2 regions of the Kitasatospora sp. NPDC058032 genome follow, and region 1 is predicted to be linked to the other one. Evidence: riboswitches for the same ligand, from Rfam matches in the RefSeq annotation. Region 1 holds a riboswitch; the other holds the start of a gene.
The links. Region 1 has a riboswitch for cobalamin ahead of ACFVUH_RS11245 (ribonucleoside-diphosphate reductase subunit alpha). Riboswitches for the same ligand answer to the same signal wherever they lie in the genome.
Positions count from the first base shown of each region.

Region 1 (14,868 bases):
CCTCAAGCGGCCGGAGTAGTCCGGCCCGGCGCCCGCGCACGTCCGGGCCCCGGCGCGCACCCCCTGCGCGCCGGGGCCCGTCGCGTCTCCCCGGCGCGCGGGAAGCCCGGATGGCGGGAAGTTGTCGTGAATCCGGTGACACGGATCACGTGATGCTCTAGATTCCGCATCCGTACTGACTGCCGATCACCAGTGGTGCTGCTCGGCGGACCAACGGGGGCGTGCGGCTTCCCGGGGGTTGCGGCGCCGGCGAGGTGAACCCTCCGAAGCGGAGCCGAACCATGTCGTCAGACCTCACCGACCGATCTGTCATGCCCGAGCCAGAGGAGCCGGACGAGCCCGGGGGGCCCGACCTCCCGGCGGTCACCCCCGAGCGGGTGCTGGCCGGCCTCGCCCTGCTGGTACCGGTCGTCGCGCTGCTCTGGGTGGGCTCGTACGACAAGCCCGACCCCGATGTGGGCGGCGTCCCCTTCTTCTACTGGTACCAGCTGCTCTGGGTGCCGGTCTCGGCCGTCTTCACGGTCGCCGCCTACCTGCTGGTCAACCGGGACGAGAAGGCCCGCCGGGCCGCCCGGACGGCGCGCAAGGCGGGTGGCGCCCGATGAACGGGGTCAACGTGCCCGCGCTGGCGGTGTTCGTCCTCTTCTTCCTGCTGGTCACCGTGATGGGCTTCCTCGCCTCCCGGTGGCGGCGCGCCGACAACGCGCTGCACCTCGACGAGTGGGGCCTCGGCGGGCGCAGCTTCGGGACCTGGATCACCTGGTTCCTGCTCGGCGGCGACCTCTACACCGCGTACACCTTCGTCGCCGTGCCCGCCGCCGTCTACGCGACCGGCGCCGCGGGCTTCTTCGCCGTCCCCTACACGATCATCGCCTACCCGCTGGTCTTCCTCTTCCTCCCCCGGCTCTGGTCGGTCTCCCGGGTGCACGGCTACGTCACCCCCGCGGACTTCGTGCGCGGGCGCTACGGCTCCCGGCCGCTGTCCCTGATGGTCGCGCTGACCGGCATCCTCGCCACCATGCCGTACATCGCGCTCCAGCTGGTCGGCATCCAGGCGGTGCTGGACGTGCTGGGCGTCGGCGGCGGCGAGAGCGCCAACTGGTTCGTCAAGGACCTGCCGCTGTTCATCGCCTTCGGCGTGCTCGCCGCGTACACCTACTCCTCGGGGCTGCGGGCGCCGGCCCTGATCGCCTTCGTCAAGGACGCCCTGGTCTACCTGGTGATCATCGTCGCGGTGATCTACATCCCGATCCGGCTCGGCGGCTACGGCCACATCTTCGACGCGGTCGGCGAGAAGTTCGCCGCCCCCAGGTCGGGCGGCTCGCTCACCGTGCCGGAGAACAAGCAGTGGACGTACGCGACGCTCGCGCTCGGCTCGGCGATGGCGCTGTTCATGTACCCGCACTCGGTGACCGGCGTGCTGGCGAGCAAGTCCCGCAACACGGTGCGCCGGAACATGGCGATCATGCCCGCGTACTCGCTGATGCTGGGGCTGCTGGCGCTGCTCGGCTACATGGCCGTCGCGGCCGGGGTCGGCAAGGGCGACAAGGACTTCAACACCCAGCTCTCGGTGCCGCAGCTGTTCGAGAACATGTTCCCCGACTGGTTCACCGGCGTCGCCTTCGCGGCGATCGGCATCGGCGCGCTCGTCCCGGCGGCGATCATGTCCATCGCGGCGGCGAACCTGTTCACCCGCAACGTCTACAAGGAGTACCTGAGGCCCTCCGCCACCCCGGCCGACGAGACCCGGATCGCCAAGCTGGTCTCGCTGCTGGTGAAGGTCGGCGCGCTGGTCTTCGTGCTCGGCATGGACAAGCAGGCGGCGATCAACCTCCAGCTGCTCGGCGGCCTGTGGATCCTGCAGACCTTCGTCTCGATCGTCGGCGGCCTGTTCACCCGCTGGTTCCACCACTGGGCGCTGCTCGCCGGCTGGGCGGCCGGCATGGTCTACGGCACCTGGAAGGCCTACGGGATCGCCACCCCCAAGACCAGGCACTTCGGCGGGAACGCCGCCGAGATCCCCGGCATCGGCGAGATCGGCTACATCGGGCTCACCGCCTTCGTCCTCAACCTGCTGGTCTCGGTGGCGCTCACCCTGGTGCTGCGCGCCGCCAAGGCGCCGGACGGGCCGGACGAGACCCGGCCGGGCGACTACAGCGCCGAGGGCGGCGAGGAGGAGCCCCTGGACGCGCCGGAGCCCGTGGCGGCGCACTGATACGCCCCGCGCGCCCTGTGGTCGCGCCGTCTCCTCCGCCAACACTGGAGGGGGCGGCGCGATCATATGTATGAACAGCCGGATGCATGGGGCACCACACTCAGGGCACCAACCAGACCGGACCGGCAACCGGCCGGCAACTGATCGACCCACGGGGAGCGGCGGCAATGGCAGAACTCGGCACCACCCTCAACGGCCAGCACCACACCGACGGACGGCACCGGCCCGTCCCGCACCGGACCGCGGGCGCCGCCGCGGCCACCGCGGCCACCGGGCTGCCCCCCGTCCCCTCCGTCCTGATCGCCACCCGCCACGGGGAGTCCACCGCCAACGTCGAGTTCCAGCTCGCCGAGGCGGTCGGCGCGCTCAGCGTGCCGATCAGCAGCCGGGACGCGGACATCCCGCTCTCCCTGCACGGCCAGCAGCAGGCCCACGCGCTCGGCCGCTGGTGGGCCGCCCTGCCCAGCGCCGACCGGCCGCGCAGCGTCTGGTGCTCGCCCTACGTGCGCACCGCCGAGACCGCCCGGATCGCCCTCGCCCAGGCCGCCGGCCTCGGCGCCGTCCCGGTCTCGCTCGCCGTGCGCTACGACGAGCGGCTGCGCGACCGCGAGCTCGGCGTCCTGGAGATGCTGCCCAAGGCCGCCATCGAGACCGACCACCCCGGGGAGGCGGCCCGGCGGCGGAAGATGGGCGAGCTGTACTACCGCCCGCCCGGCGGCGAGTCCTGGGCCGACGTGGCGCTGCGGGTGCGCAGCGTGCTGCGCGACATCTGCGCGGAGGAGGCCGGGCGGCCGGTGCTGCTGGTCGCGCACGACTGCACGGTGCTCATGCTCCGGTACGTGCTGGACCGGCTCACCGAGGAGCAGCTGACCGCGCTGGAGCCGGTGCGCAACTGCTCCGCGAGCGTCTGGCGGGCCGAGGGCGGCCGGCTGCGCCCGGACCGCTGGAACCAGACCGGGCACCTGGAGGACGCGGGCTGAGCCCCCCGGGGGCCGCTCGGACCCGCGCGCTCGGACCCGCGCCGCTAGACCCGCGCCGCTAGACCCGGACGGCGACCTCGGCCGCGGGCTCGGCGAAGCAGCGGCGGTACGCCAGCGGGGTGGTGCCCAGCCGGCGGCCGAAGTGGTGGCGCAGGGTGGCCGCGTTGCCGAAGCCGCAGCGGGCGGCGATGGCGTCCACCGGCTCGGTGGTCGACTCCAGCAGCCGCTGGGCGAGCAGCAGCCGCTGCCCGATCAGCCAGCGGTGCGGGGTGGTGCCGGTCTCCTGGTGGAAGCGCCGGGCGAAGGTGCGCGGCGACATGTGGACCCGGGCGGCCAGCTGCTCGACGGTCGACTCCTCGTCCAGGTGGTGGCGCATCCAGTCGAGCAGCGGGGCGAGCGATTCGCCGCCGCCCTCCGGCAGCGGCCGGTGCACGAACTGGGCCTGCCCGCCCTCCCGGTGCGGCGCCACCACCATCCGGCGGGCGATCGCCCGGGCCACCTCGGCGCCCTGCACCTTGCGCACCAGGTGCAGGCAGGCGTCGATGCCGGCCGCGGTACCGGCGGAGGTGATCACCGGGTCGTCGTCCACGTACAGGACGTCCGGCTCGACGGTGGTCCTCGGATGGCGGGCGGCCAACTCGGCGGTGTACCGCCAGTGCGTGGTGGCCCGGCGGCCGTCCAGCAGGCCGGCGGCGCCGAGCACGAAGGCGCCGCTGCAGATGGACAGCACCCGGGCGCCGCGCTCGACGGTCGCCCGCAGCGCGTCCAGCAGCGGGGCCGGGTACTCGCCGCTCATCGAGGAGGCGGTGACCACCACCAGGTCGGCGGTGGCGAGCCGTTCGGGCCCGTGCGGGACGTCGACGGCGAAGCCGGCGTGGGTGCGGTGCGGGCCCGGGCGGGCGCCGGCGAGCGCGAAGTCGTAGGCGGGCAGGCCGTCCTCGCTCCGGTCCAGCCCGAACACCTCGCAGGCCACCCCGAGTTCGAAGGGGTGGACGTCCTCCATGACGACGGCCACGACGTTCTTCAGCATGCCGCCAGGGTAACCCGCCAGCTGGCAGTTTTTCGATGCAATAAGGCGTTCCTGCCACTCGCCGCCCTCGGCCGCCTCCAGGAGGGTGGAGCCATGGATTCCGACACGCTCGCCAGCGCACTCGCCCTGCTCGGGGCCGTCGGCGGGTTCGGCCTGCTCGGCGCCATGATCGGACGCGAGGTGGCCCGGCAGAGGGCCACCGGGCGCGACAACTGGCACCGTCCGGGCGGCTACCCCGACGACCCCGCCCTGCTGGACCGGCTCTACGGCACCCTGCCCGCCGCCTCGCTCCGCCCGTCCGCCGACCCCGCCGCCGTCCCCGCCACGGCCGTCTCCACCGCGGCCGTCTCCGCCACTGTTCCCGCCCCCGAAGCGGAGGCCCGCACCCCGCTCAGCACCGTTCCCCGGGATTCCGGCACACTGGCCGGATGGACATCGTCATCCGCCCGGCCCGCGCCGAGGAGTTCGAGGAAGCCGGCCGCATAACCGCCCAGGCCTTCGTCGACGACGGCTTCACCTCGCCCGAGGGCCAGTACGTGCACCGGCTGCGCGACGCGGCCACCCGGGCCGCCGAGGCCGAACTCCTCGTCGCGGTGGACGCGGCCGACGGGACCCTCCTCGGCACCGTCACCTTCGCGGTCGGCGGCACCACGTGGGCGGACATCGCCACCCCCGAGGAGGGTGAGATCCGGATGCTCGCCACCGCCCCGGCCGCCCGCGGGCGGGGCGCCGGCGAGTCCCTGGTGCGCGCCGCGCTCACCCGCAGCCGCGAGCTCGGCCTGGCCGGCATGGCGTTCTCCACCCAGCGGGAGATGACCACGGCGCACCGGATCTACGAGCGGGTCGGCTTCCGCCGCGACCCGGAGCGCGACTGGTCGCCGATCCCGGGCGTCGACCTGATGGTCTACAGCATGGTCTTCTGACCGGTCACCCGGTCTTGCGCTCCAGCAGCACCACCCGCAGGTGCGGCAGGTTCTCGGTGCGGACCTGGCGGAACCCGTTCAGCTCCTTGGCCACCTTGTCCGAGACGGCGCCGAACGGCCGCCGGTCGGCGCCGGACACCAGCAGCCAGATCCGCCGGGTGCCGGCCAGGCAGCGGGCCGGCTCCTCGCACTCCAGCGCGCCGAAACTGCCGGCCTCCTCCGCGGACACCCGCAGCAGGACGTCCGCGGGCGCCGGGCGGCCCCGCAGCTCGTAGGCCATCGACCGGCGCAGCGAGCTGCCCGGCTCGTACACCACGCCGTCGCCCGGCCGCAGTTGTCCGCCGATCAGCCGGGCGGCGGCCCTGGCGTCCGCCTCGCCGGCCAGGTCGTGCCGCACGGTGGCCTGGGCGGGCCAGGCGAGCACGGCGGCCAGCGCGACGGCGGCCACCACCGGGGCCGGACCGGCCACCCAGCGCGGCGGCGTGCCGGAGGCGGCGAACCGGGCGACCAGGCCGGGCAGCCGCCCGACCGCCTCGGCGCCCAGCAGGGCCCAGGCGGGCACCGTGAAGAGCAGGTAGCGGGCCAGGAACAGGTGCAGCCAGTGCGTGGTCCCCAGGGTCAGCAGCACCGGCAGCAGCGCCCAGCAGATCAGCGGACCGGCCGCCCGCTGGCGCAGCACCAGCAGGCTCGCCGCGCCCAGCACGCCCACCACCAGCAGGGTCCAGCCGAGCGCGGTGGACCCGGCCAGGTCCGTGACCAGCGCGCCGAGGTCGGACCAGTCCCGCTCGTTCCAGGCGATCTGCCCGCTCTGCCCGGCACCGAGCAGCAGCAGCGGGCTCAGCAGCAGTACCGCCCCCGCCGAGGCCAGCGCCCAGCGGCCGAGCAGCACCCAGCGGGCGCCGTCCTCCTCCGGCGCGGCCGGTGTGCGGCGGAACTCCCGGGCCACCAGCAGCAGGTGGGCGGGCAGCACCATCAGCGTCACCAGGTGGGTCAGCCCCATCGCGACCACGGTGAGCCCGTAGCCCGCCCAGCCGAGCAGGGCGGTGCGCGGCGCGGCCGGCAGCGGCCCCGGACGGGCCTGGACCAGCCGGGTGAGCACCAGGGTGCTGCCGACGGCCGCCAGCACCGCGAAGGCGTACGGCCGGGCGTCCTGGCCGTACCAGGTGACCGCGGGGCAGAGCGCGAACACCAGGCCGCCGAGCAGTCCGGCCCGTGGGGAGAGCAGGCGCCGGCCGAGCAGCGCCAGGCAGCCGGCGGCGGCGGTCATGGCGAGCGCCGAGGGCAGCCGCAGCGCGGCCTCGGAGTCGCCCGCCACCGCGGTCCACAGGTGGAGCAGCACGTAGTAGGGCGCCAGCACCAGGTCCATGTTCCCGAGCAGCGCGCCGAGGTCGGACCAGGACAGGCCGGCCGCCCACCAGGAGGCGTGCTCGTCGCGCCAGAGCTGGCGGTCCCCGCTGCCGTAGAGGCAGAGCGCCAGCGCGAGCAGCGCCGGCGGCAGGGCGACGCCGAGCGCGGCCCGCCACTGCGGGGCCCGCTCGTCGGCGTCCGGCACGGCCGGCGGCGGCACGGCGGCGCCCGGCGGCGGCACCGCCGGGGCGGGCGGTGCGGCCGGCGCGGGCGGGAACGGGGGCTTCGGCGGGTGGCTCGGCGCCGGCGGCTGGTTCGCCGCCGCGGCCGTCGCCCTGATCGGGGTGGTCATCGCTACTGTTTGACCCAGATCCGGTAGTACCCGGTTCCACCGACGTGTGTGAAGGGAATGCGTCCGAGCAGCCGGTAGTGCGGGCTCTGCCCGATCGCCTCCGCCACCACCCGGTCGGTGTCCGGGGTGGCGACGCCGTCGAGCACCACCAGGTCGAACCAGCCGTCCGCGATGGCGGTCCGGTAGCCGTCGTCGCCGGTGTGCAGCGCGCCCGCCCGGTCGACGTACCCGATGCCGTAGGTGGAGGTCCACTGGCTCTGCAGCGTCAGGTCGCGGGTGTAGTAGACCGGGACGTTGTCGGCCGAGGCCAGGTAGCGGCCGGTGCTGGTCACGTGCTGGCGGACCACCTCGGTCATCCGGGTGGAGTCGGGCCAGGTGTCGAACCGCCAGGTCGACTGGGTGAGTCCGAGCGCCAGCGTCACCACCCAGAGCAGGATGCCCAGTTGCGGGTGGCGGAAGTGCGGGCCGACCAGCCGGGCCAGGCCGATGCCGGCCATCGGGGCGGCGAACAGCAGGCCGAAGCCGAGGTGCTTGTACAGCGCCACCGAGGTGTTGAGGTGCATCTGGTAGGCGGGGGCGAGCAGCGCGGTGCCGGTGAGCAGCAGGCCGAGCAGGATCCGGCGGCGGCGGCCGGGCCCGGTCATGGTGCGCACCAGCGGCGACTCGTTCATCCGCCCGCGCAGCGCGTACGCGACCGCGCCGCCGACCGCGGTGACGAACATCAGGCCGCCGAACTCCACGCACTGGCGAGCCAGTTCGGTCCACGGCTCGGTTCCGTGGGCGCGCTGGGTGGTGGTCGCCCGAACACCCTTGAGGACGTCGGTGAAGGTCATCCCCAGCCAGAGCAGGCCGCCCGCGCCGCCCGCGAGCAGCAGTCCGCGCAGCAGCGGCTGGCGGTTGCGGTCCCGCCGTCCGGTCAGCACCGCCAGCAGCACCAGGCTGGGCAGGTAGAGCGCCGAGGCGTACTTCAGCCCGACCGCCAGCACCGCGAACGGGGCGGCGAGCAGGACGGCCGCCGCGGGCGCCCGGTCGGTGCGCACCACCAGCCAGATCGCCAGGGCGAGCAGCAGCACCGCCGGGGCGTCGTAGGTGGCGAAGAAGCCGAGCACCACGGTGGACTGGGTCACCGCGAACATCGCCGCGGCGCCGAGCGCCACCCGCTCGTTGAACAGGCGCCGGGTGAAGCCGTAGAGCACGGCGGTCGAGCCCAGCATGCAGGCCAGGCTGAACAGCCGGACGCCGAGCATGCCGAAGTGGTTCTCCAGCACCGCGGCCGCGATCGGGTACAGGGTCGGCGCGCCGGAGAAGTAGGTGTTGTAGTCCTTCGGGACGGGGGTGCCGTAGAGCCAGTGCGAGAGCTGCGCGTGGCCGGCGTACATGTAGAGCGCCTCGTCCTGGAACGCGGTGTTCGACAGCCGGACGGACATCGCGGTCTGGATCAGCAGGATGCCCAGCAGCAGCGCGCGGCTGATCCACGAGCGGCGGCGGCCCGGGTCGAGCGTCCAGCTGGCCTCGGGGACCGGCGGCAGGGTGTAGCCGGGGCCCTCGGGGCGCTCGCCCTCGGACGGGTCCTCCTCGGCGAGGGCGTCGGCGTCGGGCCGGTCGTCCTCGGCCGGATCGTCCTGCGGCGGGTCCTCGTCGATCGGGTCGCCCCCGGCCGGGCCGTCCCCGGCCGGGTCCTCGGTGAACCGCCCGCCCTCCTCGGGCCGTTCCCCGTGGTGCGGGACCGGCGGCGACGGCCGGCGGCTCTCGAACCACGAACCGCCGGTGTCGGGCACCCGGACCGGCGCGTCCTCGGAGATGCGGTTGCGGGGTGTGGGGATGGACGTCATCAGGGGCTCTTCACATCGAAGCTGTAGCGGCCGTCGGACACCGCCTGCTTGAAGGCGTTCTGGGACTGCGGGTCGCCCTCGATCCGCCAGTCGACCTCCTTGTTGAGGTTGAACCAGATGAAGCCCAGGCAGTCGGGACGCTTGATCACGTTCGCGGCGAGGTTGTAGATGTCGGACACCTTGCGGGTGCCCGGCTCGGAGCCCGTCTCGGCGATGATCCACGGCTTGTTGGTGAAGGTGCGGATCTGGGTGAGGGTGGGCGTGTAAAGGGTGTCGAAGGTGCCGGCTTCGAGGTGGGTGTAGTAGGCGACGATGCCCACCCAGTCCACGTAGGTGTCACCGGGGTAGTACGGCTTGAGCGCCACCGTCGGCACCGGATTGATGCTGTTCGGGCTCCAGACCCAGATCACCTGGCCGACGCCGAGCTGGGTGAAGACGTCGTGCAGGTGCTGGTAGGCGGCGACGAAGTCGGCCGCCGTGGTGGTCTTGGTGCCCCAGTCGTACCAGGTGCCGTTGAACTCGTGGGCGAAGCTGATCGCGACCGGCACATTGGTGTTGCGCACGGCCGCCGCGTAGCGCTTGACGTAGTCGTCGTGCTTGCCCGCCGCGATGTCGGCCAGCGGCGTCTTGTAGGGCTCCCAGGCGATGAACGGCAGCGCGCCGCCCTGCCAGGCGTTGGTGACGCCGTTGACGTCGTACTCGTCGCCCCAGCCCGAGTAGTACTCGACGATGTTGGGCCGCTTGCCGATCCGGCCTGCGAACTCGTCGACGCCGGCCATCGACTGCGGGGCGCCGTCGACGGCCACGCCCAGGTACTTGTTCGCCGGCTTGAGCAGCGGGCGGACGTCGTAGGGCAGCTTGGCGTCGGCGGTGGCGGTCCTGGTCGGCGTGGCCGGGGCGGTGCCGGCCGTGCTGCCCGCGGACGGGCTGCCGGCGGCCGTGCTCCCCGCGGAGGCGGCGCCGGCCGCCGCCGCGGGGCCCAGCGGCTTCTCGGCGAGCAGGTCGCAGGCGGCCAGCGGCAGCACCAGCAGGGCCGCCGCGAGGGCGCGGAACAGTGCGGCACTCGCCCGGCGGCCGGCGCCGGCGGTGCTGGTGGGGAGGCTCATGCCACGGCGTCCTGGGATCGGGGCTGGATGAGGATGCGGCCGACCGTCACCGCGTAGAACAGTCCCGAGGAGAGCACCAGGGCGAAGTCCAGCGGGTACAGCGTGAACATCCGGTAGACCGCCGCGACCACCCAGATCAGCGCGGTGCCCCCGCCCCAGACCACGATGCCGGCCCAGAACCGCCGCTGCCGGTTCCTGGCCTTGCCGGAGCCGGTCGGCTGCCAGCCGCGCTGGCGCCCGCGGATCAGGTCCCAGACCGCGAAGAAGTGCGCCCAGCCGTACATCATCCGGCCCGCCCAGGCCTCCAGCCGGTACGGCGCCCGGTGCCAGAGCGGGAAGATCAGGGTCGCGTACACCAGGCTCGGGATGACCAGGACCAGGTGCTGGACCTGCAGCAGGTCCGGCCGCCAGAGCAGCAGCATGATCGGCAGCATCGGCAGCGCGAAGGTCAGCAGCGCGGTGTGGATGTAGTAGAGGAACCCGGAGACGTAGCAGAGCCGGGTGGTGAAGTCGAGCCTGGTCTGCCAGAACTTGCGGCTGGTCATCAGCGACATCGAGCCCATGCACCAGCGGTACTGCTGGTTCTGGAACGCCGCGGCGTTGTCCGGGCAGACGCCGGTGGACAGGGCCACCGGGATGTACTGCAGGTCCCAGCCGAGGGCCCGCAGGTCGAAGCCGGTGTGCACGTCCTCGGAGTGGGCGATCAGCGTGGTGCCGCCGTTCTCCACCAGCGCGGCCCGCCGGTAGACGGCGCAGCTGCCGACGCAGATCGCGCCGTCGTTGCGCTGCCGGGCGACCTGGACCGAGCGGTAGAACAGCTCCTGGATGGCGCCGGCCCCGCGCTCGATCCAGTTCTGCGAGTCCAGCACCCGGAAGAACTGCGGCGACTGGACGATGCCCAGCTTCGGGTCCCGCCGCAGGTACGGCAGCACCTCGTGCAGGAGGTCGTGCCGGGGCGCGAAGTCGGCGTCCAGGATGAGGATGAACTCGCCGTCCGAGCGGCCGAACCCGTAGTGCAGGTTGCCGGCCTTCTTGAACCAGCCGCGGTTCTCCCGCACCCCGTACCGGAACCCGAAGTCGGCGGCCATCGCCTCGACCTCCGGGCTCGCCGCGTCGTCCAGCACGTACGGCATGACCAGGCCCGGGTAGTGCTCGGCCAGCTTGCGCACGTACGTCCAGGTGTTGTGCAGCACCTCGATCGGCTCGCCGCAGACCGGCAGGAAGACGTCCACCGTCGGGTACTCGGCGGGGTCCCACTGCCGCACCAGCCGGCGGTGCTCCCTGATGTCGAAGTTGGGCGTGAAGCTGTTCACGCGCAGCGACACCACGTAGTAGACGACCGTGAAGAGCAGGAACGGCACACAGAGCCAGAACCACGACCCCAGCAGGTACAGCTCGGCCTGACTGAGCACCAGGCAGCCGAAGCTCACCATCGAACAGAGGGTCAGCACCCACTGGTGGCGGATGGTGTAGCTGTACTTCTCCTGCGAAGTGGGCGGCGCCGGCAGCAGCATGTCCGGAACGGGCTCGCCCGTTCCGCGCCTGCGGCCCGCCGCTCTGCGCCGTCTGGTGGTCGCATTGGCGGCAGCGCTCACCGCGCGGTACCTCCTGCTCGCTGATTCCCCGTCCGGGCGGCCACGGGGGGCCACATCCCTCCCCCGAGGGCGGTCATCCTATCCGACCGCCTCGGCCGTCCCCCGACCGACCACCCCTGGGCCGCCGCCCCCTGACCGACGGTCAGCCCGCGCGCGAACCCCGGGCCAGCAGCACGTCCTTCGTACGCCCCGCCAGCGAGACGGCGGCGGCCGCCGCGAGCTGGTCGCTCTGGTCCTCGCCCTGCTTCAGCGAGCCGGCCACCGTGAAGTAGCCGAAGCGGCCGATCGCCGCGTGCGTCTCGGCGCAGCCCGACTTGTCGGTCACGCAGAACATCGCGACCCCGGTGCCGGACAGGCCCTGGATCAGGCCCGCGTGCCGGCCGAGCGCCCGGTCCGCGCCCGCCTTGTTGTCGAAGACCGCGACGCCGACCGTGACGGCGCTCTCGCCGTTCACGTACGTCGCGCGGACCAGCGAGCGGCAGGTGTCGTCGCCGAGCGCGAGGCCGAGCCCGCCGGTGGTCGCCTTGGAGCAGGGGGCGGTCGCGCCGGTCACCTGGCGGGTCCACACCTTGCCGTCGACGGTCCGGGTCTGGTCCGGGAACAGCGTCGCGGCGTCGACCGGCAGCCTGTCGGTGGCGGCGTCGGAGATCACCGCCAGCGCCTGCTCGGTGGGGGTGGCCGTGGCGGACGGGCTGCCGGCCGTGGTGGACGCGCTCACGATCGGCTTGGGGTCGACGCCCTTGTCGCGGCCGTTGATCCACACCGCGGCCCCGACGACCCCGCCGACCAGGACGGCGGCCGCCACCACGGCGCCGATCCACCGCCGCTTGCGGCGGCGGGACTCGGAGGCGTGCCGGTCCGCCATCGCGTTCCAGTCCGGCTCGGTCGCGGACGGCGCGGGCGCGGGCGGCTGGGCCCCCTGCTGGGGCCACTGCGGGGCGAACGGGGTCGGCCCACCGGCCACCGGCTGCGGCGGCTGCGACACGGGCGGCGGCCCTGGCTGGGGCGCGGGCACCGGCCCCGGCTGCGGGTACGGCACCGTGCCGGACGGCAGATGCGGCACCGCCGGCGGAGGAGCCTGCGGCGGCACCCCTCCCGGCTGCGCGTACGGCGTCGGGGGCGGCCCGAAACCGCCGGGCGGCGCCACCGGCGGCTGCCCATGCTGCGGCACCTGCCCCGGCGCACCAGGCTGCTGACCCTGCTCCGGCGGCACGGCCCTACCGGCCCAGTCCCCCGGAGCGCCCGTTCCCTCGCTCATGTGCCGAGATCGTAGGGCATGCACCGGACGAGAGGCCGATCGGTGACCAATCCGTTTCAGAACACGGCCCCGCGCAGGCACCCACGGGACCGTCCCGGTACCACCGGTCATGGGAGCAACACGCCACGCTGCACAAGATGTGGTGTCGCATCGAGCGAGCACCACTAGATGTATGCTCGTCCCTGCTGTCGACGCAGGGGAACCCGGTGCGAATCCGGGACTGCCCCGCAGCGGTGTGCGGCCGCCTCCCCAGGCACGCCGCGAGTCCGAGTACCTGCCGACGGCGTGCCGAAGCCTCCCCGCAGGGGCCATGGCACCAGCACCACCTTCCGGGCCTCGCGGGCGGGCCGGGGACGGCACGCGCGGCGCCTTCGGGCCCGCGTGGCGAGTTCCCCTGCCCCGAACGGCCCGGTACCCCGATCCACCGCCGCCGACCGCCGCCAGGAGAGAGCGCCTTGACCACCGCTGCCTCAGCCACCCTGCCCGCCCAGGGTTCCAGCTCCGCCCCCGCCGACCCGACGGTCTCCGACCCCGGCGGTGCGCTCCTGCGCCTCCTGACCGACCGCAGCACCGACCTCCCCCAGGTCGACCCCGGCCATGTCGCCGCCGCCGCGCTGCGCGGCCGCCACGCCGGATCGGACTTCGCCGAGCTGCGCGGGCTGGCCGTCGACGCCGCCGCGTCGATGATCGCCGAGGACCCCCAGTACTCCAAGCTCGCGGCCCGGCTGCTCGCGCTGGAGATCGTGGACGAGGCGGCGAGCCAGGGCGTGGTCTCGTTCTCCACCTCGATCGCGGTCGGCCACGCCGAGGGCCTGATCGGCGACACCACCGCCGACTTCGTCGCCAAGCACACCGCCGCCCTGGACGCCCTGGTCGACCCCCGGGGCGACGACCGCTTCGAGTACTTCGGCCTGCGCACCGTGCAGTCCCGCTACCTGCTGCGCCACCCGATCACCCGCAAGGTCGTCGAGACCCCGCAGTACTTCCTGCTCCGCGTCGCCTGTGGCCTGGCGGTCGGCGACAGCGAGCAGTCGGTCGCCGAGGTCGCCGAGCTCTACCGCCTGATGAGCCGGCTGGAGTACCTGACCTCCTCGCCGACCCTCTTCAACTCCGGCACCCGGCACCCGCAGATGTCCAGCTGCTACCTGCTGGACTCCCCGCTGGACAACCTGGACTCGATCTACTCGCGCTACGCGCAGATCGCGCGGCTGTCCAAGCACGCCGGCGGCATCGGCCTGTCCTACTCCCGGATCCGCTCCCGCGGCTCGCTGATCCGCGGCACCAACGGCAAGTCCAACGGCATCGTGCCCTTCCTGCGCACCCTGGACTCCTCGGTCGCCGCCGTCAACCAGGGCGGCCGCCGCAAGGGCGCGGCCTGCGTCTACCTGGAGACCTGGCACGCGGACATCGAGGAGTTCCTGGAGCTGCGCGACAACACCGGTGAGGAGGCGCGCCGCACCCACAACCTCAACCTGGCGCACTGGATCCCGGACGAGTTCATGCGCCGGGTCAACGCCAACGCCGACTGGTCGCTGTTCTCCCCCGCCGACGTCCCCGAGCTGGTCGACCTGTGGGGCGAGGAGTTCGACGAGGCCTACCGCAAGGCCGAGCTGGCCGGCAAGGCCGTGCGCACCATCCCCGCGCAGACCCTCTACGCCCGGATGATGCGCACCCTGGCGCAGACCGGCAACGGCTGGATGACCTTCAAGGACGCCTCCAACCGCGCCGCCAACCAGACCGCGCTGCCGGGCCGCACGGTGCACAGCTCCAACCTCTGCACCGAGATCCTGGAGGTCACCGACGACTCGGAGACCGCCGTCTGCAACCTCGGCTCGGTCAACCTCGGCGCCCACGTCGCCGAGGGCGCGTCGGCCGACGACCTGCTGAACGCGCTGGACTGGGACCGCCTGGACGCCACCGTCCGCACCGCCGTCACCTTCCTCGACCGCGTGGTGGACATCAACTTCTACCCGACCCCCGAGGCCGGCGCCTCCAACTCCCGCTGGCGCCCGGTGGGCCTCGGCGTGATGGGCCTGCAGGACGTCTTCTTCAAGCTGCGGATCGACTTCGACTCCGCCGAGGCCGCGCGGCTGTCCACGCTCATCGCCGAGCGCATCATGCTCACCGCGTACGAGCGCTCCGCCGACCTGGCCGAGGAGCTGGGCCGCCACGAGGCCTACGGCGAGACCCGCGCCGCCCGCGGCGAGCTGCACATCGACCACTTCCCGAG
Region 1 is NZ_JBHVRK010000005.1:275,782-290,649, reverse strand. Features, by position in the region: gene ACFVUH_RS11305 (GntR family transcriptional regulator) at 1-19, shown strand, start outside; gene ACFVUH_RS11300 (DUF3311 domain-containing protein) at 312-605, shown strand; gene mctP (monocarboxylate uptake permease MctP) at 602-2,215, shown strand; gene ACFVUH_RS11290 (histidine phosphatase family protein) at 2,383-3,195, shown strand; gene ACFVUH_RS11285 (helix-turn-helix domain-containing protein) at 3,254-4,225, opposite strand; gene ACFVUH_RS11280 (hypothetical protein) at 4,319-4,711, shown strand; gene ACFVUH_RS11275 (GNAT family N-acetyltransferase) at 4,654-5,148, shown strand; gene ACFVUH_RS11270 (glycosyltransferase family 39 protein) at 5,153-6,847, opposite strand; gene ACFVUH_RS11265 (glycosyltransferase family 39 protein) at 6,850-8,679, opposite strand; gene ACFVUH_RS11260 (glycoside hydrolase family 26 protein) at 8,679-9,785, opposite strand; gene ACFVUH_RS11255 (cellulose synthase catalytic subunit) at 9,782-11,299, opposite strand; gene ACFVUH_RS11250 (hypothetical protein) at 11,523-12,365, opposite strand; cobalamin riboswitch at 12,794-12,935, shown strand; gene ACFVUH_RS11245 (ribonucleoside-diphosphate reductase subunit alpha) at 13,118-14,868, shown strand, end outside.

Region 2 (14,868 bases), on a different contig from region 1:
GGCGTCACCCTGGCGCCAGGCCGCCCGCGTCACCGCCCCCACCCTGCTCGTCTACGGCCGCGACGACCGCCTCGTCCCCTTCCGCACGGCCACCCGGGCCTACGCAGCCTTCCGCGACGCCCGACTCCTCGCCCTGCCCGGAGTCGGCCACGTCGCCATGCAGGAGTGCCCCGACGCCGTGGCCACGGCCTTCCGCGGCCTGCTCTCGGAGCCCGGCCGCTCCCGCACGGCACACCGTTCCCGCAGTGGCACACCGCACCCGGCCGCTCCGAGCGTGTGACCTGCCGCAGGCCGGCACTGCCCGGGAGAAGGGAAGGTTCGCAGTTCACCGGCGGCGTCCCGCTCGTCCGGTTGCGGGGCGCCCCGAGCCGGTGCTCTCCTGCTGGTGTCAGGCAGCACGAGGATCGGAGCCGATGTGCCCTCCCCCGACGCCGTCCCACCTCAGGAGGCCGCCGACCGGCTGGCCATCCGCCGGCTGGTCGACGCCTACGCGCACTGCGCGGACCGCCGGGACGCCGCGGGCCAGATGGCCCTGTTCACCGACGACACCCGCTTCCTGGTCCACATGGACGCCACTGCCGCCGAACCGACCCAGGAGTTGCGCGGACGCACCGCCCTCGCGCCGGTCTTCGACGATCTCAACCAGTACCGGGCCACCACCCACTTCAACGGCCAGAGCACCGTCACCCTCGACGGCGACCACGCCGAGGGCGAGACCTACTGCCTCGCGCACCACGTCTCGTCCGGCCCGGACGACAAACGCACGATCATGATCGCGTCCATCCGTTACCTCGACCGGTTCGTCAAGCAGGACGGCGACTGGCTCTTCGCCGAACGCCGACTGCTGGTCGACTGGACCGACACCCGCCCCCTCAGGCCCTGACACCCCAAATCCTCGGGCGAAGGCGATGGCACCGATGGCTGAGCGATCCACTGTCCGCACCGTGACGTACGACCTGCTGCGCACACTCGGACTCACCACGGTCTTCGGGAACCCGGGCTCCACCGAGGAACCCTTCCTCCAGGACTTCCCCCCGGACTTCCGCTACGTCCTGGCCCTCCAGGAAGCCTCCGCCATCACCATGGCCGACGCCTTCGCCCAGGTCACCGGCCGCCCCGCGCTGGTCAACCTGCACTCCTCGGCCGGCACCGGCAACGCCATGGGCAACCTGGTGGCGGCGTACCACGCGAACACCCCCTGATCGTCACCGCCGGCCAGCAGCACCGGGAGCTGCTGATCGGCGAGCCGTACCTCGCCAACCGCGAGGCCACCGTGCTGCCGCAGCCCTGGGTGAAGTGGTCGTACGAGCCGGCCCGCGCCGAGGACGTCCCCGAGGCCTTCATGCGCGCCTACGCTCTGGCGCTCCAACCGCCCGCCGGGCCGGTCTACCTGTCGGTCCCGATGGACGACTGGCAGCAGCCGCTGCCCGGCTTCACCCGGGTACGGACGGTGAGTCCCCGGGTGGCCCCCGACCCGGAGCGGCTGCAGGCCTTCGCCGAACGCATCTCCGCCGCCCGGCGGCCCGCACTGACCTGACGCACGGCCGGCGCGGCACCCTGATCGCCGCTGACCTACCGCGAGCGCCGCCAGGAGAGAGCCGTTCGACGGGTGCCTACGCTTCGAGGGACTTCGCGGCGTCGCGGATGATGTCGAGGACGAAATCCGGGTGCGAGAGCATGGGCACGTGGCTGCTGTCGACGGCGTAGGTCTTGGCGCCCATGCGCTCAGCGGCGGCCCGCTCCAGGTCCGGGTTCACCGTCCGGTCGTTGTTCGCGACGATGCACCAACTCGGCTTGGAGCGCCAGGCGGTGCCGGGTACCTGCTGGTCGAACAGGTCGGGGACCGGCACGGCGCCCACGGCCCGGACGAGCTGCTGCTCGGCCGGCGGCAGATCGCCGCAGAAATCGCCGGTGCCCGACTCCTTGAGCCAGATCCGGCCGTGGGAGATGTCGATGTGATCGAACACGGGCGTACGGGGGAACTTGTTCTGCTGTTCCTGCGAGGTCTCGTCCTCGTCCGGGCCGAGCGCGGCGATGTAGACCAGTGCGCCCACGCGATCGTGAACGCCGGCCTTGGTGATCAGGGTCCCGCCGTAGGAGTGACCGACGAGCACGACCGGGCCGGGCACGTGGTCGATGGAGCGGGTGACGCACGCGACGTCGCTTTCGAGCGAGTCGAGGCCGTGCTGCGAGCTGGAGACCGCATGCCCCTCGGCCTGGAGCGCGGGAATGAGCTTGTTGAAGCACGACCCGTCGGCCCAGAGCCCGTGAGCGAAGACGATGCTGGCCTTGCTGGCCATGGGTTCCTCATTTCGTCGTCATCGAGCCATGATGATCCGGTTACACCAGGTAGCCATGCTATGACTCGTCGCAGCCGGCCGCGACGCTGCTCCTTCCGCCTCCGTCTGCGGGTTCGGACTGCCGTGGTCCTGTTGGAACTGGGGCCGACGCCGTCCACCCGACCACCGGCGTCACCCATCGACGTGCTGGTGAACAATGTCGGAGCAGTGCGCCCGAGGGTGGATGGCTTCCTGAACGTGACAGACGAGGACTGGGGCTGGGCCCTGAGTGTCAACCTCCTGACCGCCGTCCGTGCCACCCGAGCCGCCCTGCCGCACCTGCTGGCCTCTGGCGCGGGATGCATCCCGACACAGCGGCGAAGGTCCGGCCCCATGTACAGGTGGTGGCCGGGTTGCTGCGGGCCGGGGATCACATTCTGCTGGTTCGTGAGGTCGTCGCCGACGGGGGGCCACTCGCCTGGTCACTGCCCGGCGGTGGGTTGACACGGGTGAACTGCTCCACGAGGCCTGCCGATCGCAGCGGCGAGGACCTCGTCCACCAGCCCGTGGACGTCGCCGTGGAACGCCCGGGCATCCGCCCCTCGGGACCGGTACTCGTTCACCGGTGTTTCGAGTTGGACGAACGAGTCGGCGGACCTCTCGGCGAAGAAGCACGTCCAGCGGACCAGTCCTCGGCCCTGGTGCGCTGCCGCGACCCTGAGCACACGGTCGGCCGACCCGGACTCGCCGTTGAGATGGCGCCCCTCTCCCGCATACCCGTCCAGGTGGACCACCTCACCTCCCGGTGAGCCGGTCATTCCGCCGAACTTCGGTATGTACCGGCTCAACAGGTCGTGCTTGAACCGGCTGGGCAGCGCCGGCGCGGTCCAGTACTCCCCCGAGGTACCCTTCGACATCCGTCCCTCACGGCCCGAGACCCGCACGACTCGTCGACCGTTCCGGGGTGGGCGAGCCGCAGCCCGTCCGTAAAGACCGCCGTCCGGCAGTACCACATGCGACAGCCGTATCACCGGTGGTCAACGCAGTCCCGGCCGCTCCTGCTCCGACAGCGGGGCCACGCGGCGTCACTCCCCGCGCACGTCGGAACCGCCGGACGACGCGGCACCGGCCGGCAGTGCCGCACGGACGTCGTCGAGCAGCTCGGAGAGCCCGCGACCCGGATCCATCCGATCCTCCAGGTCTGCGAGCAGCTCGGCGGGAAGCTCCGCCAGCAACTGCTCCACCTCGCTCAGCAGCCTGCGCCCGTGGCGCAGCTCCTGTTTCATCCGGGCGACCAGGGTCTGCAGTCCTCCGACCCGCCGCCGGTTGGCCTCCAGCCCGTCGTACTGCTCCGGGGACAGGACGACGACCCGCACCCCGTCCACTGTCGCTGTCCAGGGCTTCCCGGCCTTCGGCATGGTGATGACCCTTTCCGGTTAACGGACTGGTTCCGCGGCCGGCCGGCCGGTGGCCTCCGGCTTCTCGAAGCGCACGGTGGGTTCGAAGTTGGCGCGGCGGGCGGCGCGGCGGAAGACGGTGAGGACGGCGGGGCCGACGACGAGGACGGCGGTGAAGGTGGTGACGGCGCGACCGGTGTCCCAGCCGAGGGAGGTGGCGAGGTCGAAGAGCAGGTAGCGGTGCCACTGCTCGGTGAAGGGGAGACCGGGGAGGTAGGCGATGGAGCTGTTCGGGTCGGTGGAGAACGGCCAGAAGGAGAGGTTCAGCAGGAACCCGAAGAGGTAGCCGGAGAAGGCCCCGTAGGCGGCCAGCATCGGGACCTCCCAGCGCCGCCTGGTTCGCGGGAGCAGCCCGGCGAGCAGGCCGACGAAGGCGCAGCCGAACATCTGGTAGGGCATCCACGGCCCGACGCCCCCGGTGAGGAGGGCCGAGGCGAACAGGGAGGTGCAGCCGAGGGTGAAGCCGAAGCCGGGCCCGAAGACGCGTCCGGCGAGGACGAGGACGAAGAAGACCGTCTCGACTCCGGCGGTGCCGGCGCCGAGCGGGCGGAGTCCGGCGTTGACGGCGGAGAGGACACCGAGCATGGCGAGGGCCTTGGCGTCGATGCCGCCGGAGGCGATCTCGGCGATCACGACGGCGAGGACCAGGACCAGCAGGGCGCCGAAGATCAGCGGTGGGGCGTAGTTGGAGCCGAACTTCCCGGGGGCGACGACGAACGGCCAGGTGAAGGCGACCAGGCCGATGAAGGCGGCGAGGGCGACGACGACGCGGGCCCGGCCGGGGATCCGGACGGCGGTCATCGGGCGGCCTCCGTGGGCTCCAGGGCCTCCGCCACCTGGGCCACCGTCAGGTAGGGCAGTGGCGCCAGAATCTTGGCGGTCTGCGGGGCGAAGGTGGGTGAGGCGACGATGACGTCGGCGGTGGGGCCGTCGGCGACGATCTCGCCTTCGGCCATCACCACCACCCGGTCGGCGGCGGAGGCGACGAACTCGACGTCGTGGGTGGAGACCATGACCGTGCGTCCCTCGGCGGCCAGGGCGTCGACGATGCCGACGAGCGCCTCCTTGGCGTGGTAGTCGAGCCCTCGGGTGGGTTCGTCCAGCAGCACCACCCGGGGTGCCGCGGCCAGCTGGATCGCCAGGACGAGGGCGAGTTTCTGGCCTTCGGAGAGGTCGCGGGGATGGCTCTCGTCGGGGATTCCGGGGGCGAGACGGTCGAGGATCTGCCGTGCGGTCGCCCCGGCGGCACGGCCGGACTCGCGGTCGCCCTGGCCGAGTTCCTCGGCGACCGTCTCCAGGTACAGCAGGTCGGTGGGGGTTTGCGGAACGAGTCCCACCAGCCGGCGGGCCTCCGCCGCGGAGCCCCGCTTGGGGTCCTTGGGCTGTTCTCCGTCGATCCGCGCGACCCGCACGCTGCCGCCCTGCCGGGGCCCGGAGCCCTGGAGGGCCCAGAGGAGGGACGACTTGCCGGAGCCGTTGCGCCCCATCAGGGCGGTGACCTCGCCGGCCCGCAGCTCCAGTCCGGCCTCCCGGACAGCGGTCACCGGACCGTGGCGGACGACCACCTTGCGGGCCTCCAGCACGGTCTCCCCCGTCGTGACCGCCGGGCGCGGCGGGGGGACGCGCACCTCGGTGAGCCGCTCGCGCAGCGGCGCGGCGGCGCGGCGGGCGTCGCGGACGGAGAGCGGCAGCGGCTGCCAGCCGGCCAGGCGGCCGAGGTCGACGACGGGCGGCGCGACCGTCGTGCCCCGGAAGACCTCGGCGGGCGGGCCGTGCACGAGGGTGCCGTCACCGGGCAGGTAGGCGACCCGGTCGGCGTACTGGACGACACGCTCCAGACGGTGTTCGGCGAGCAGCACGGTGACGCCGAGGTCGTGGACCAGGCGGGTGATCGCGGCGAGCACCTCCTCTGCGGCCGTCGGGTCGAGCGCGGAGGTCGGCTCGTCCAGGACCAGGACCCGGGGGTGTGCGGTGAGTACGGAGCCGATGGCGACCCGCTGTTGCTGGCCGCCGGAGAGCTCGTGAAGCGCGCGGTGCCGCAGGTCGACCAAGCCCAGCAAGTCGAGGGTCTCCTCGACGCGCTTGCGCATCACCTCCGGCGGGACCGCCAACTGCTCCATGACATACGCGAGTTCCTCCTCCACCGTGTCGGTGACGAAGCCGGCCAACGGGTCCTGCCCGACCACACCCACCACGTCGGCCAGTTCGCGCGGCGGATGGTGCGCGGTGTCCCGGCCGTCGACGGTCACCCGGCCGCGCAGCGTGCCGCCGGTGAAGTGCGGGACCAGGCCGTTGACGGCGCCGAGCAGGGTGGACTTGCCGACGCCGGTGCGGCCTACCACCAGGCAGAGTTCGCCCTCGGGGACGCGCAGGTCGACGTCGCGCAGGACCGGAGCGGTCGCACCGTCGTACACCACGCCGACCTGGTCGAAACGGATCACTTGGTCACCTCGGTGGACGAGCGGTCGGTGCTGTCGGTGCGGGCGGGCGCGGCCGTCCCGGCACGCGGACGGGGCACGGCGCCGGGCACCGGCGGGCGGCCGGGTGGCGGTGCGATCACGCCGGCGGCGCCGGCCAGCAGCAGGGCGAGCACCGGCACGAGCGGCAGCGTCGGCCAGCTCAGCGGATAGAGGGAGGGGTTGAGATCGGTCACGTCGTAGCCGACCGTGGCGAACAGCAGGACGGCGGCGGCCACACCGCAGCCGGCGACCCCGAACTCGGCGGCACGCCAGCGGTCCGGGCGGTAGGTGGTGCGCCGTACCCGCCGTCCCCCGAGCAGCAGCCCGGCCACGCACAGCCCGGCACCCGCCACGAAGGCGGGCAGTCCGAGCGCGGCCGGAGCGGTTCCGTCCAACAGCCCGTACACCCCGGCGCACAGGCCGCACATGCCGAGCAGCATCAGGGCTCCGGTGGTCCGGCGGGAGCGGCGGGTGGCGGTTCCCGAGCGTCCGTAGCCGCGCGAGTCCATCGCGGCGGCCAGGTGCAGCGAGCGTTCCAGGGCGTCCTCCAGGACCGGGACGACGATGCTGCGCAGCGCGCGCACGCCCTTGGCCCGGCCCGCCCGCAACCGCCGCGCCCGCGCGACCCGTTGGACGCTCTGCACGAGTTGCGGGGCGACGCTGAGCGAGACCGTCACGGCGACGCCGAGCTCGTAGAGCGCGCCGGGCAGAACACGAAGGGTGCGTTTGGGGTTGGCCAGGGTGTTGGCGGCGCCGATGCAGCAGATCAGGCAGGCGAGGCGCAGTCCGTCGAAGGCCGCCGAGAGGGTGGCCTCCAGGGAGACCGGGCCGCCGATCCGGATGCCCGCGTACCAGGCGGGGGTCGGAATGTGGGGCAGCGAGAAGAGCAGGTGGTCGTGCGGGGTGATGCCGGTGGCGAAGACGCAGCGGAACACCACCCGGATCGCCACCACCGTGAGCGCCAGCGCCAGGTAGTACTTGAAGCCCCGGGCCCACGGAGCCTCCGTGCGGCGGGCGGTGACGACGTAGCCGAGGACGGCGAGGACGAGTAGGAGCAGCAGCGGGTTGGTGGTGCGGCTCGCGGCGGTCGCCAGGGCCAGGGCCCAGGTCCACCAGGCCAGGGGGTGAAGGTCGCGCGGGCTGCGCCGGCCTCCCCCGGTGCGCCCGGAGGCGGGTCGGGGGAGGCCGATGTCGTGTGTGCCGGGCATGGTCACCCGGTCACTCGGCCCGGCGGCGTCGGCGCGCGACGCCGAAGGTGACCAGCCCCAGGAGCACCAGGAGGGCACCGCCGACCACGGCGGGGACCATCGACCCGGCATCGTGCGGAGCCTCGGCCGCCGGGGCCGCGTCCACCACGAGCGGACCTGCGGCGTTCACGGACGCCGACGGGGCCGGTGTCTCGGTCGGGGACTCCTGCGCGGGAGCGGTCTCGACGGCCGCAGGCGTCTCCGACGGCGCCGGAGCGGGCGGCTCGGTGCTCTCGCCGCTCGGGGCCGGGGGCTCCATGGTCTCCGGTAGCGGCACCACTGCGGTCGGCACCTCGGCCGGCGGGGTCGTCGGCCGGGGAGGAGCGGCGCCGGAGGTGGCGCTCGGGGCCGCGGTCGGCCGCTTCGGCGCCGTACCTCCACCGCTTGCGCTGCCGCCGCCGGAGGATCCGCCCGGTCCGGTGCCACCGCCGGAGGACGTCGAGCCGCCGGTGGAACCGGTGCCTCCGGTGGATCCGGTGCCACCGGACGAGTTGCCACCGCCGGACGGGTTGCCACTGCCGGACGAGCCGCTCACGCCGGACGAGGTACCACCGCCGGCCGCCGCACCGCCGGTGGAGCCACCGGTGCTGCCCCCGCTGGAACCGCTGGTGGAACCGCCGGTGCTGCCGCTTCCGGGGTCGGTCGATGGCGAGGGCTGGGCGGGGGTGGTGGCCGTTCCACCGCCGGGCACCGTGTTGTGGGCGCGCACGGTGTCCGGCGAGAAGGTGGGCCGCCCCTCCGTGCCCTCGATGTTCGTCCCCCCGAAGATCCACAGGTCGACACTGCCCGGCTTCGGCTGGTAGCTCATCGCGCCCAGTTGGCTGTACGACCACTCGTTCTGGCCCGGGTCCGCGTGCCAGTACGACCAGTAGGCCGTGGCCGGGGGCGTCAGGACGCACTTCTCCTGGTCCGGGGCGGGGAACTGCTTGCCGCCCTGGAACCCGCTGTAGCCGATCCGGCAGATGAACGCCGGACCGTCGTGCCCGGTGCCGGTGGTCTTCCAGCCGCCCTGGTTGAGCAGCGCGTAGCCGGTGGTGGGGGTCGTGCCGCAGGAGCGCAGCAGCGGCCCGCCCCACTTGCCGAAGTCCACGGCGAGCACCACACCGGAGCTGGTGGTGCACTGCTCGATGGGCAGTGGCGCCGCAGTCGCCGGGGTCGCGGCCGTGCCGAGCCCGCCGGACGCGAGGGCGAGCGTCACGCCGGCGGCTCCGAACAGCCGGCCGAGCCGCCGGGTCACCGGTGACGCCCCGGGGTCGATCCCGCGCGGCGGCGGGCGATCAGGACCGCGCCCGCTCCGACGGCGGCCAGCAGGGCCGCGGCGGTCGCCAGACCCAGCGTCTCGGCTCCGGTGCGTGCCAGGCTTCCGGTGTCCGTCCCGGCCCGCGTGGCATCGATCGGCGCGCCGCCGCGTCCTGCGCCACCTCCGCCACCTCCGTCATCCGGGACCGGAGCGCTGGTGGGGACGTCCCCGGGGGTGGTGGCGTCGGCGAACGTTCCGGTCGGTGCCGGGGAGGCGGTGGCTGTCGGGGAAGCCGAAGGGCTGCCGCTCGCGGTCGGGGTCGAGGTCGCCGTGGGGGTCGGAGAACCGGTCGGCGTCGCGGTGGTGGTGGAGGTCGGGGTGGAGGTGGGGGAACCGCCGAGGTCCCGGCGCAGGGTGCCGAAGGAGATCCCGGTGGCGCCTCCCACCGCCTGGGCGGAGGCCCGCACGTCCGAGCCCCGCTGGCCCTCGGAGGCGACGTTGAAGCCGCCGTCGCCGTTCTGCTGTCCGGCGAGGAAGTCGAGCGCCTTCGCGATCCGGGGGGCGTACGCGGACTGGCGCAGACTCATGCCCTGGACGGCGAGCGCGGCCGAGTTGGTGGAGTTGCCGGCCGCGCCGGGGAAGCCCCCGTCCGGCAGCTGCCGGCCCGCCAGCCAGGAAACGCCCCTGTCGACCGCCTGGGCGGCCTCGGTGCCGGGGACGAGCGCGAGCGCCATGGCCGCCATCGCGGTGCTGTCCACGTCGGAGTCCCCAGTGGCGGGGATCAGGCTCGGCCAGGAGCCGTCGGCGTGCTGGAGGCTCTTCAGGTAGGCGACCGCGGAGTCGGCGTTGGCGGAGTCGCCGGCGCGCAGTTGCGCCATGATGCCGAGCGCCTGGGAGAACACCGAGGTGGCATAGGTGTAGTTGCCGGGGCCGGCGCAGCCGGTGGCCGCGTCGGCCTTGGCGCAGACGGCCGCGGCGAGGGCGGCGATCAGGTCGTGTCCGCCGAAGGCGCGCGGGTCGCGGCCGACGGCCTCGGCGAGCAGCGCCTCCTTGGCGATGGAGCCGCCTCCGGCGAACTCGGTGCCGATCGCGGTCCAGTCATTGACGGTGCGCTCGGCGCCGTCCTTGCCCTGCTGGTCGAGGAAGTCCACGATTCGGCGCAGGGCCGGGTCGTCCGTACCGGTGGCGGCGAGCGCGAAGGCTCCGTCGATGGTGAGGCCGAAGTCCGCGAAGTCCGGGAAGCCCTCGTAGTAGTGGCCGCCGATCAGGTTCGCCGGGGCGGTGAGGTACGCGCTGCCCTTGGTCAGGTCGGGAGTCCGGCCGGTGGGCGTGGTCGGCGCGGTGGTGGCGCCGTTCGGGTTGTGGCGGACGGTGGTCGGGTCGGTGCCGGTCAGGGCCAGAATGGCCTGTTCGGTGGAGGCCGGACCGGACTCGGTGGTCGACTCGTCGGGGCCGAAGCCGCCGTCCTCGTTCTGCCGGGCGCTCACCCATGCCTTGGCGGCCGTCTCCTTGGCCCCTTGGCCGGTGGCCCGCAGGACCTGGGCCGCAGCAGCGGTGCTCACGGTGTCCCCGGCGGCACCGACGTAGGGGAGGTAGGAGCCGTCGGCCTGCTGGCTCGCCGCGAGCCAGTCCGATGCCTTCTGCGCGACGGCTTCGCCCCCGACCGTGCCACGGAGCGCGAGGACGGTGAGGCCGGTGGCCACCGGGTCCGACTCGCAGTAGCCCCCGGCCACGATCATCGAACCGGCGGTCCCGCCGTCGGCGCACTGGAGGACGGTGAAGCGGGCGAGTGACTGGGGAGGCGGCGTGACGCCGGCACCTCGCAGGGCGATCACGGCCCATGCCTGCGCCCAGGAGGACGCGGCGCCGTGGAAGTCCCCGGCGGCCGTGCACTTCCCGTTCTCGCCCTGCCCGGTGCACACGTGGTCGGTGAGGGCGGCGATCAGGTCGCGGCCGCCGAAGTCCCGGGGATCGCCCTCGGTGCTCTCGGCGACCAGCGCCAGCAGGGCGGCGGCCTTGGCGTCGGGCTTCCCGGCGGGTCCGTCCGGGTACAGGAAGGCGTCGGCGTGCGCCGCGAGGTAGGCGACGATCTTGCGCAGAGCCGGGTCCTGGGTGCCGGCAGCCGCCAGGGCGATCGCGGTGAGGGAGGTCCGGGGGAAGTCGGGGCCCTCGAAGGCCCAGTTGCCCATGTACTCGCCGTCGACCAGCTGCCCGGCCAGCCAGGACGCCGCGGCCTTCGGGTCGCCCTCGGAGGACGTCGGGGCGGTCGGGCTCGGGAAGGCGGTCGGCGTCGCGGTGGGCGACGGTCCACCATTCTTGGCGCGAATAGAGTCCGGGGTGAAGGTCGGCTTCCCGCTGGTACCGCCGATGTCGGTGCCGCCGTACACCCAGGCCTCGACCTCGCCGGGCTTGGGCTTCTGGGTGGCAGCGCCGAACCGGCTGTAGGACCAGGTGTCCTGACCGGGCTCGGCGATCCAGTACGACCAATAGGCCGTCGCCTGCGGGGTGTTGGTGCAGGGCTCCTCGGCGGGTGTCGGGTACTGGGTACCGCCGTTGAAGCCCCCGTTGCCGAGCCGGCAGATGAAGGCCGGTCCGTCGTGCTCGGTACCGGCGGTGCTGAAGCCCGCGTTGTGCAGCAGGTTCATCCCGGTCGTGGGACGGGCGTCGCAGCCCCGCACGACTCCGCCGCCCCAGTGACCGAAGTCGACGGCGACGATCGCGCCGGCGGTGGCCGTGCATTCCTCGATCGGGTCGGCGGCGGCCCGGCCGGGGTGGGCCAGCAGAAGAGTGCCGCCCGCGGCAACCGCGACGGCACCGGTGGCGAGAAGGGACGTGAGCCCTCTGAATCCGCGGCTCGTACGGCTGTTCCTGGCCCTCACTGGCGACTCCCCGATCGGTCATCGGGTCCGCACGGCGCAGCCGACGGCTCCCCCCATGAGGAACCGCCCCGACCGCGTCGCAGTCCACGACGACGCAAGCACTTCTGTGACAAGGCCTCGGTGCAGGCATTCCGGCTCATCCGCCGCTGGGGCGGATCTACGGTTGCGGGTCAGCGCCGGAATCGGACCGGCTTCCCCTGATACCGAGGATGAAAAACCGGTTCATCAGACCACGTCTGCGGATCGGGAGTCAACGGTGCGTCATGTCGCCTTCCCCACCTCGTCGACCGTCCGATGGTGCGGTAGCGTCCGCGGTGGCCGAGCGGGGGAACCCGGTGCGAATCCGGGGCTGACGCGCAGCGGTGTGGGGTGGTGTCCTACGGCACCCCGAGCCCGAATGCCCGCCCGGCCGAGAACCACGGCGAAAGCCTGCCCACGCGATCCGGGCGGCGGCCGCTCCGGCCGTCGCGCTCCTCGGGAGCGCCGGGGTCGGGGCCGGGTCGGCGCCCGCCACCCCAAGGAGCCGTTCCGTGACCTTCCTCACGACGCCCCGCACCACCTCCTCCCGCCTCACCTCCGCCGTGACCGTGTCACTGGCGGCCGGGGCGCTGCTGTTGTCGGCCGTTCCGGCCCACGCGACCGCCACCCCGGCCCAGATAGCCACCTCCAAGAGCACCGGCGTCACCTACCTGAAGTCCCTCCAGGCCGCCGACGGCAGCTACGTCACCGGTGGCGGGCTCTCCAACGAGTGGGCCTTCAGCGCGCTGGCCGCGGCCGGCACGGCGGCGGCCGACGTGACTCCCGGCGGCGACATCACCAAGAACGCCCGCCTCGTCTACCGCAACCAGCTCGCGGCCGCCGGCTGGCCGGGCACCTCGCCGGTCGCCACCGACTACCAGCGGGGCACCCTGAACGCCTACGCCGCCGGCATCGACCCGGCCCGCGTCGGCCCGGGCCGTAACCTGATCGCCGACGCGGTCTCGTACTGGCAGACCGCCGAACCCGGTTACTGGGGCCCGTCCGCCAACTTCAACGGCACCGTGTTCGGTCTCCTCGCCCTCGGCGGCGCCAGGACCCAGAGCGGTGCCCAGCGCATCCCGCAGTCCCTGTTGGACGCCTCCGTCACGGCCGTGCGGGCCAACCAGCACACGGACGGTGGCTGGAACTACACCAAGGCCGCCGGTGACCCCACCGAGCTCGGTACGGGCAGCGACATCGACATGACCGGGGCCGCGATGGCTTCCCTGTGCGTCGGCGGCGTCCCCAACACCGACCCGGCGGTCGTCGCCGCCAAGAACTTCTTCAAGGGCAAGCTGCTGGCTTCCGGGGCGTTCAACGCCATGTGGGGCGTCAACACCGACTCCAACGGCTGGGCCGTCTCCGGCCTGAACGCCTGCGGCATCAACCCCCAGGGCGCCGACTTCACCAGCGGCACCGGCAAGACCCCGATCGACTTCCTGATCTCCCAGCAGTTCAAGCCCGGCGGCGGCTTCAAGTACCAGCCCACCGACACCACCCCCTCCCCCTACGCCTCCGTCGACGGCCTGCGCGCCGTCGCCGGCGCCGGCTTCACCGCCGCCCCGCCCGCACCGGCCACCGCCGGCGAGCCGACCTGGTCCGCCACCACGAGCTTCACCGCCGGGACGGCCGCCAGGCTCGCCCTGGTCGTCGACGACGGCACCGGCGCGCTCAAGGTCTGCGCCGTCACCGTCAACCCGACCGGCACGACCGCGACGCTCGGCGACGTCCTCGACGCGGCCGCCACCGCCACCCCGGGCGGTTGCGTCACCGCCGTCACCCCCGCCACCGGCGGCGGGACGATCACCGCGCTCAACGGCACCGCCAACAGCGGCTCCTCCACCTGGAAGGTCAGCCTGGACGGCGCCACCGCCACCGCCGCCACCCGGGCCACCATCGTCCACGTGGGCGACACCGTCTCGCTGCGCTTCGGCAGCTGATCCGGGACCGGCCGCACCGGACGGCCTGACCACCCCTGGAACCGCCGGTGCCCCGGTCTCCGTCGCGGAGGACCGGGGCACCGGCTGTGCGAACGGGTGTCAGGGGGCGGTGATGCCCGGCTGTGCACCCGCGCCGAAGGCCCAGCCCTCGACATCGCCGGGGGCCGGGTTGTAGCTGGCGGCGCCGAGGCTGCTGTATGACCAGGGTCCGCCGTGCTGGGCGTGCCAGTACGACCAGTACGCGCTGCCGGTGGGGTTGGTGCAGGTCGTCGGCAGGGCGTTGATGGTGCAGACGAAGCCGGGGTAGCGCGGGTGGAAGGTGTACGAGAATCCGGCGCCGGTGAGCGCGGCGAGTCCGCTGGCCGGGTCGCCGGGCGCGCAGCCGGTCTGGATGCCGCCGCCGACGGCGGTGAAGTCGACCACGACGGTGACGCCGGTGGTGCCGGTGCAGGCGGCAGCCCGGGCCTCGGGGGCGTGCACGGCGCCGGCGCCGAGGAGGCTCACGGTCAGCGCTGCGACGGCGGCGAGCGAGCCGAGGGTGCGGCGGGTCAGGTGCTCGGTCATCAGGTCTCTCCTCGTGCGGTCGCGGGCGGTCAGGGGGTGGCGGGCGCGGGGCAGGCCAGGGTGGGCGCGTCCTGGCGCGCACCGGCGGCGGAGAGGGTGGCCAGCGGGGTGCCGGCCAGGCCGAGGACGGCCTGGCCGGTCGCCCGGGCCGCGTTGCCGGGGTTGAAGCCGGAGGCGTCGTAGGCGACCGCGCCGCGCACGGCCGGGTCGGCGTCGCAGCGCTGCTGGAACTTGACCAGGCGGCTCCAGCCCTTGAGACCGGCGCCGAAGCGGGCGTTGGAGAGCAGCGCCTGGGTCGCGAGACCGGTGGAGTTGGCGTTGGACGTGGTGGACCCGGCGGCCGAGAAGCCGCCGTCGGCGTTCTGGTGGGCGGTCAGCCAGCCGAGCCCGGCGGCCGCCTTGGCCGCGCGGCCGGTGGCGGCGAGCGCCTGGACGGCGAGGGCGGTGGCGTCCGTGTCGCTCGTGCAGGCGGCCTGGCCGAAGGAGACCGGGAAGCCACCGTCCGCGCACTGGCTGCCGGCCAGGAAGTCGACGGCGGCGGCCGGGGCGCCACCGGGGGTGCGGTGCAAGGCGATCAGGGCGAGCGACTGGCCGAAGGCGTTGCTGTAGTCGCCCCACTGGGAGCGGTCGGAGAAGCGGCCGCTCGGGGCCTGGAGCGAGCGCAGCCGGGCGGGCAGGTCGACGCCGCCGAACGCGGTCGGGTCCGCGCCGCGCACCTCCGCGGCGAGCAACAGCTTGGCGGTGGCGCCCGCGTAGGCCTCGGTGGTGCCGTCGCCGAGGTAGCC
Region 2 is NZ_JBHVRK010000029.1:55,555-70,422, forward strand. Features, by position in the region: gene ACFVUH_RS31920 (alpha/beta fold hydrolase) at 1-280, shown strand, start outside; gene ACFVUH_RS31925 (nuclear transport factor 2 family protein) at 416-883, shown strand; gene ACFVUH_RS31930 (thiamine pyrophosphate-binding protein) at 918-1,202, shown strand; gene ACFVUH_RS31935 (hypothetical protein) at 1,274-1,537, shown strand; gene ACFVUH_RS31940 (alpha/beta fold hydrolase) at 1,614-2,300, opposite strand; gene ACFVUH_RS31945 (SDR family NAD(P)-dependent oxidoreductase) at 2,361-2,783, shown strand; gene ACFVUH_RS31950 (hypothetical protein) at 2,762-3,196, opposite strand; gene ACFVUH_RS31955 (hypothetical protein) at 3,365-3,697, opposite strand; gene ACFVUH_RS31960 (ECF transporter S component) at 3,716-4,537, opposite strand; gene ACFVUH_RS31965 (ABC transporter ATP-binding protein) at 4,534-6,177, opposite strand; gene ACFVUH_RS31970 (CbiQ family ECF transporter T component) at 6,174-7,403, opposite strand; gene ACFVUH_RS31975 (hypothetical protein) at 7,414-8,640, opposite strand; gene ACFVUH_RS31980 (prenyltransferase/squalene oxidase repeat-containing protein) at 8,676-11,561, opposite strand; cobalamin riboswitch at 11,665-11,804, opposite strand; cobalamin riboswitch at 11,887-11,964, shown strand; gene ACFVUH_RS31985 (hypothetical protein) at 12,092-13,519, shown strand; gene ACFVUH_RS31990 (flagellar hook-length control protein FliK) at 13,619-14,083, opposite strand; gene ACFVUH_RS31995 (prenyltransferase/squalene oxidase repeat-containing protein) at 14,113-14,868, opposite strand, start outside.
Region 2: it holds a riboswitch for cobalamin, as region 1 does, so the genes downstream of both, ACFVUH_RS31980 (prenyltransferase/squalene oxidase repeat-containing protein) here and ACFVUH_RS11245 (ribonucleoside-diphosphate reductase subunit alpha) in region 1, are expected to answer to the same signal.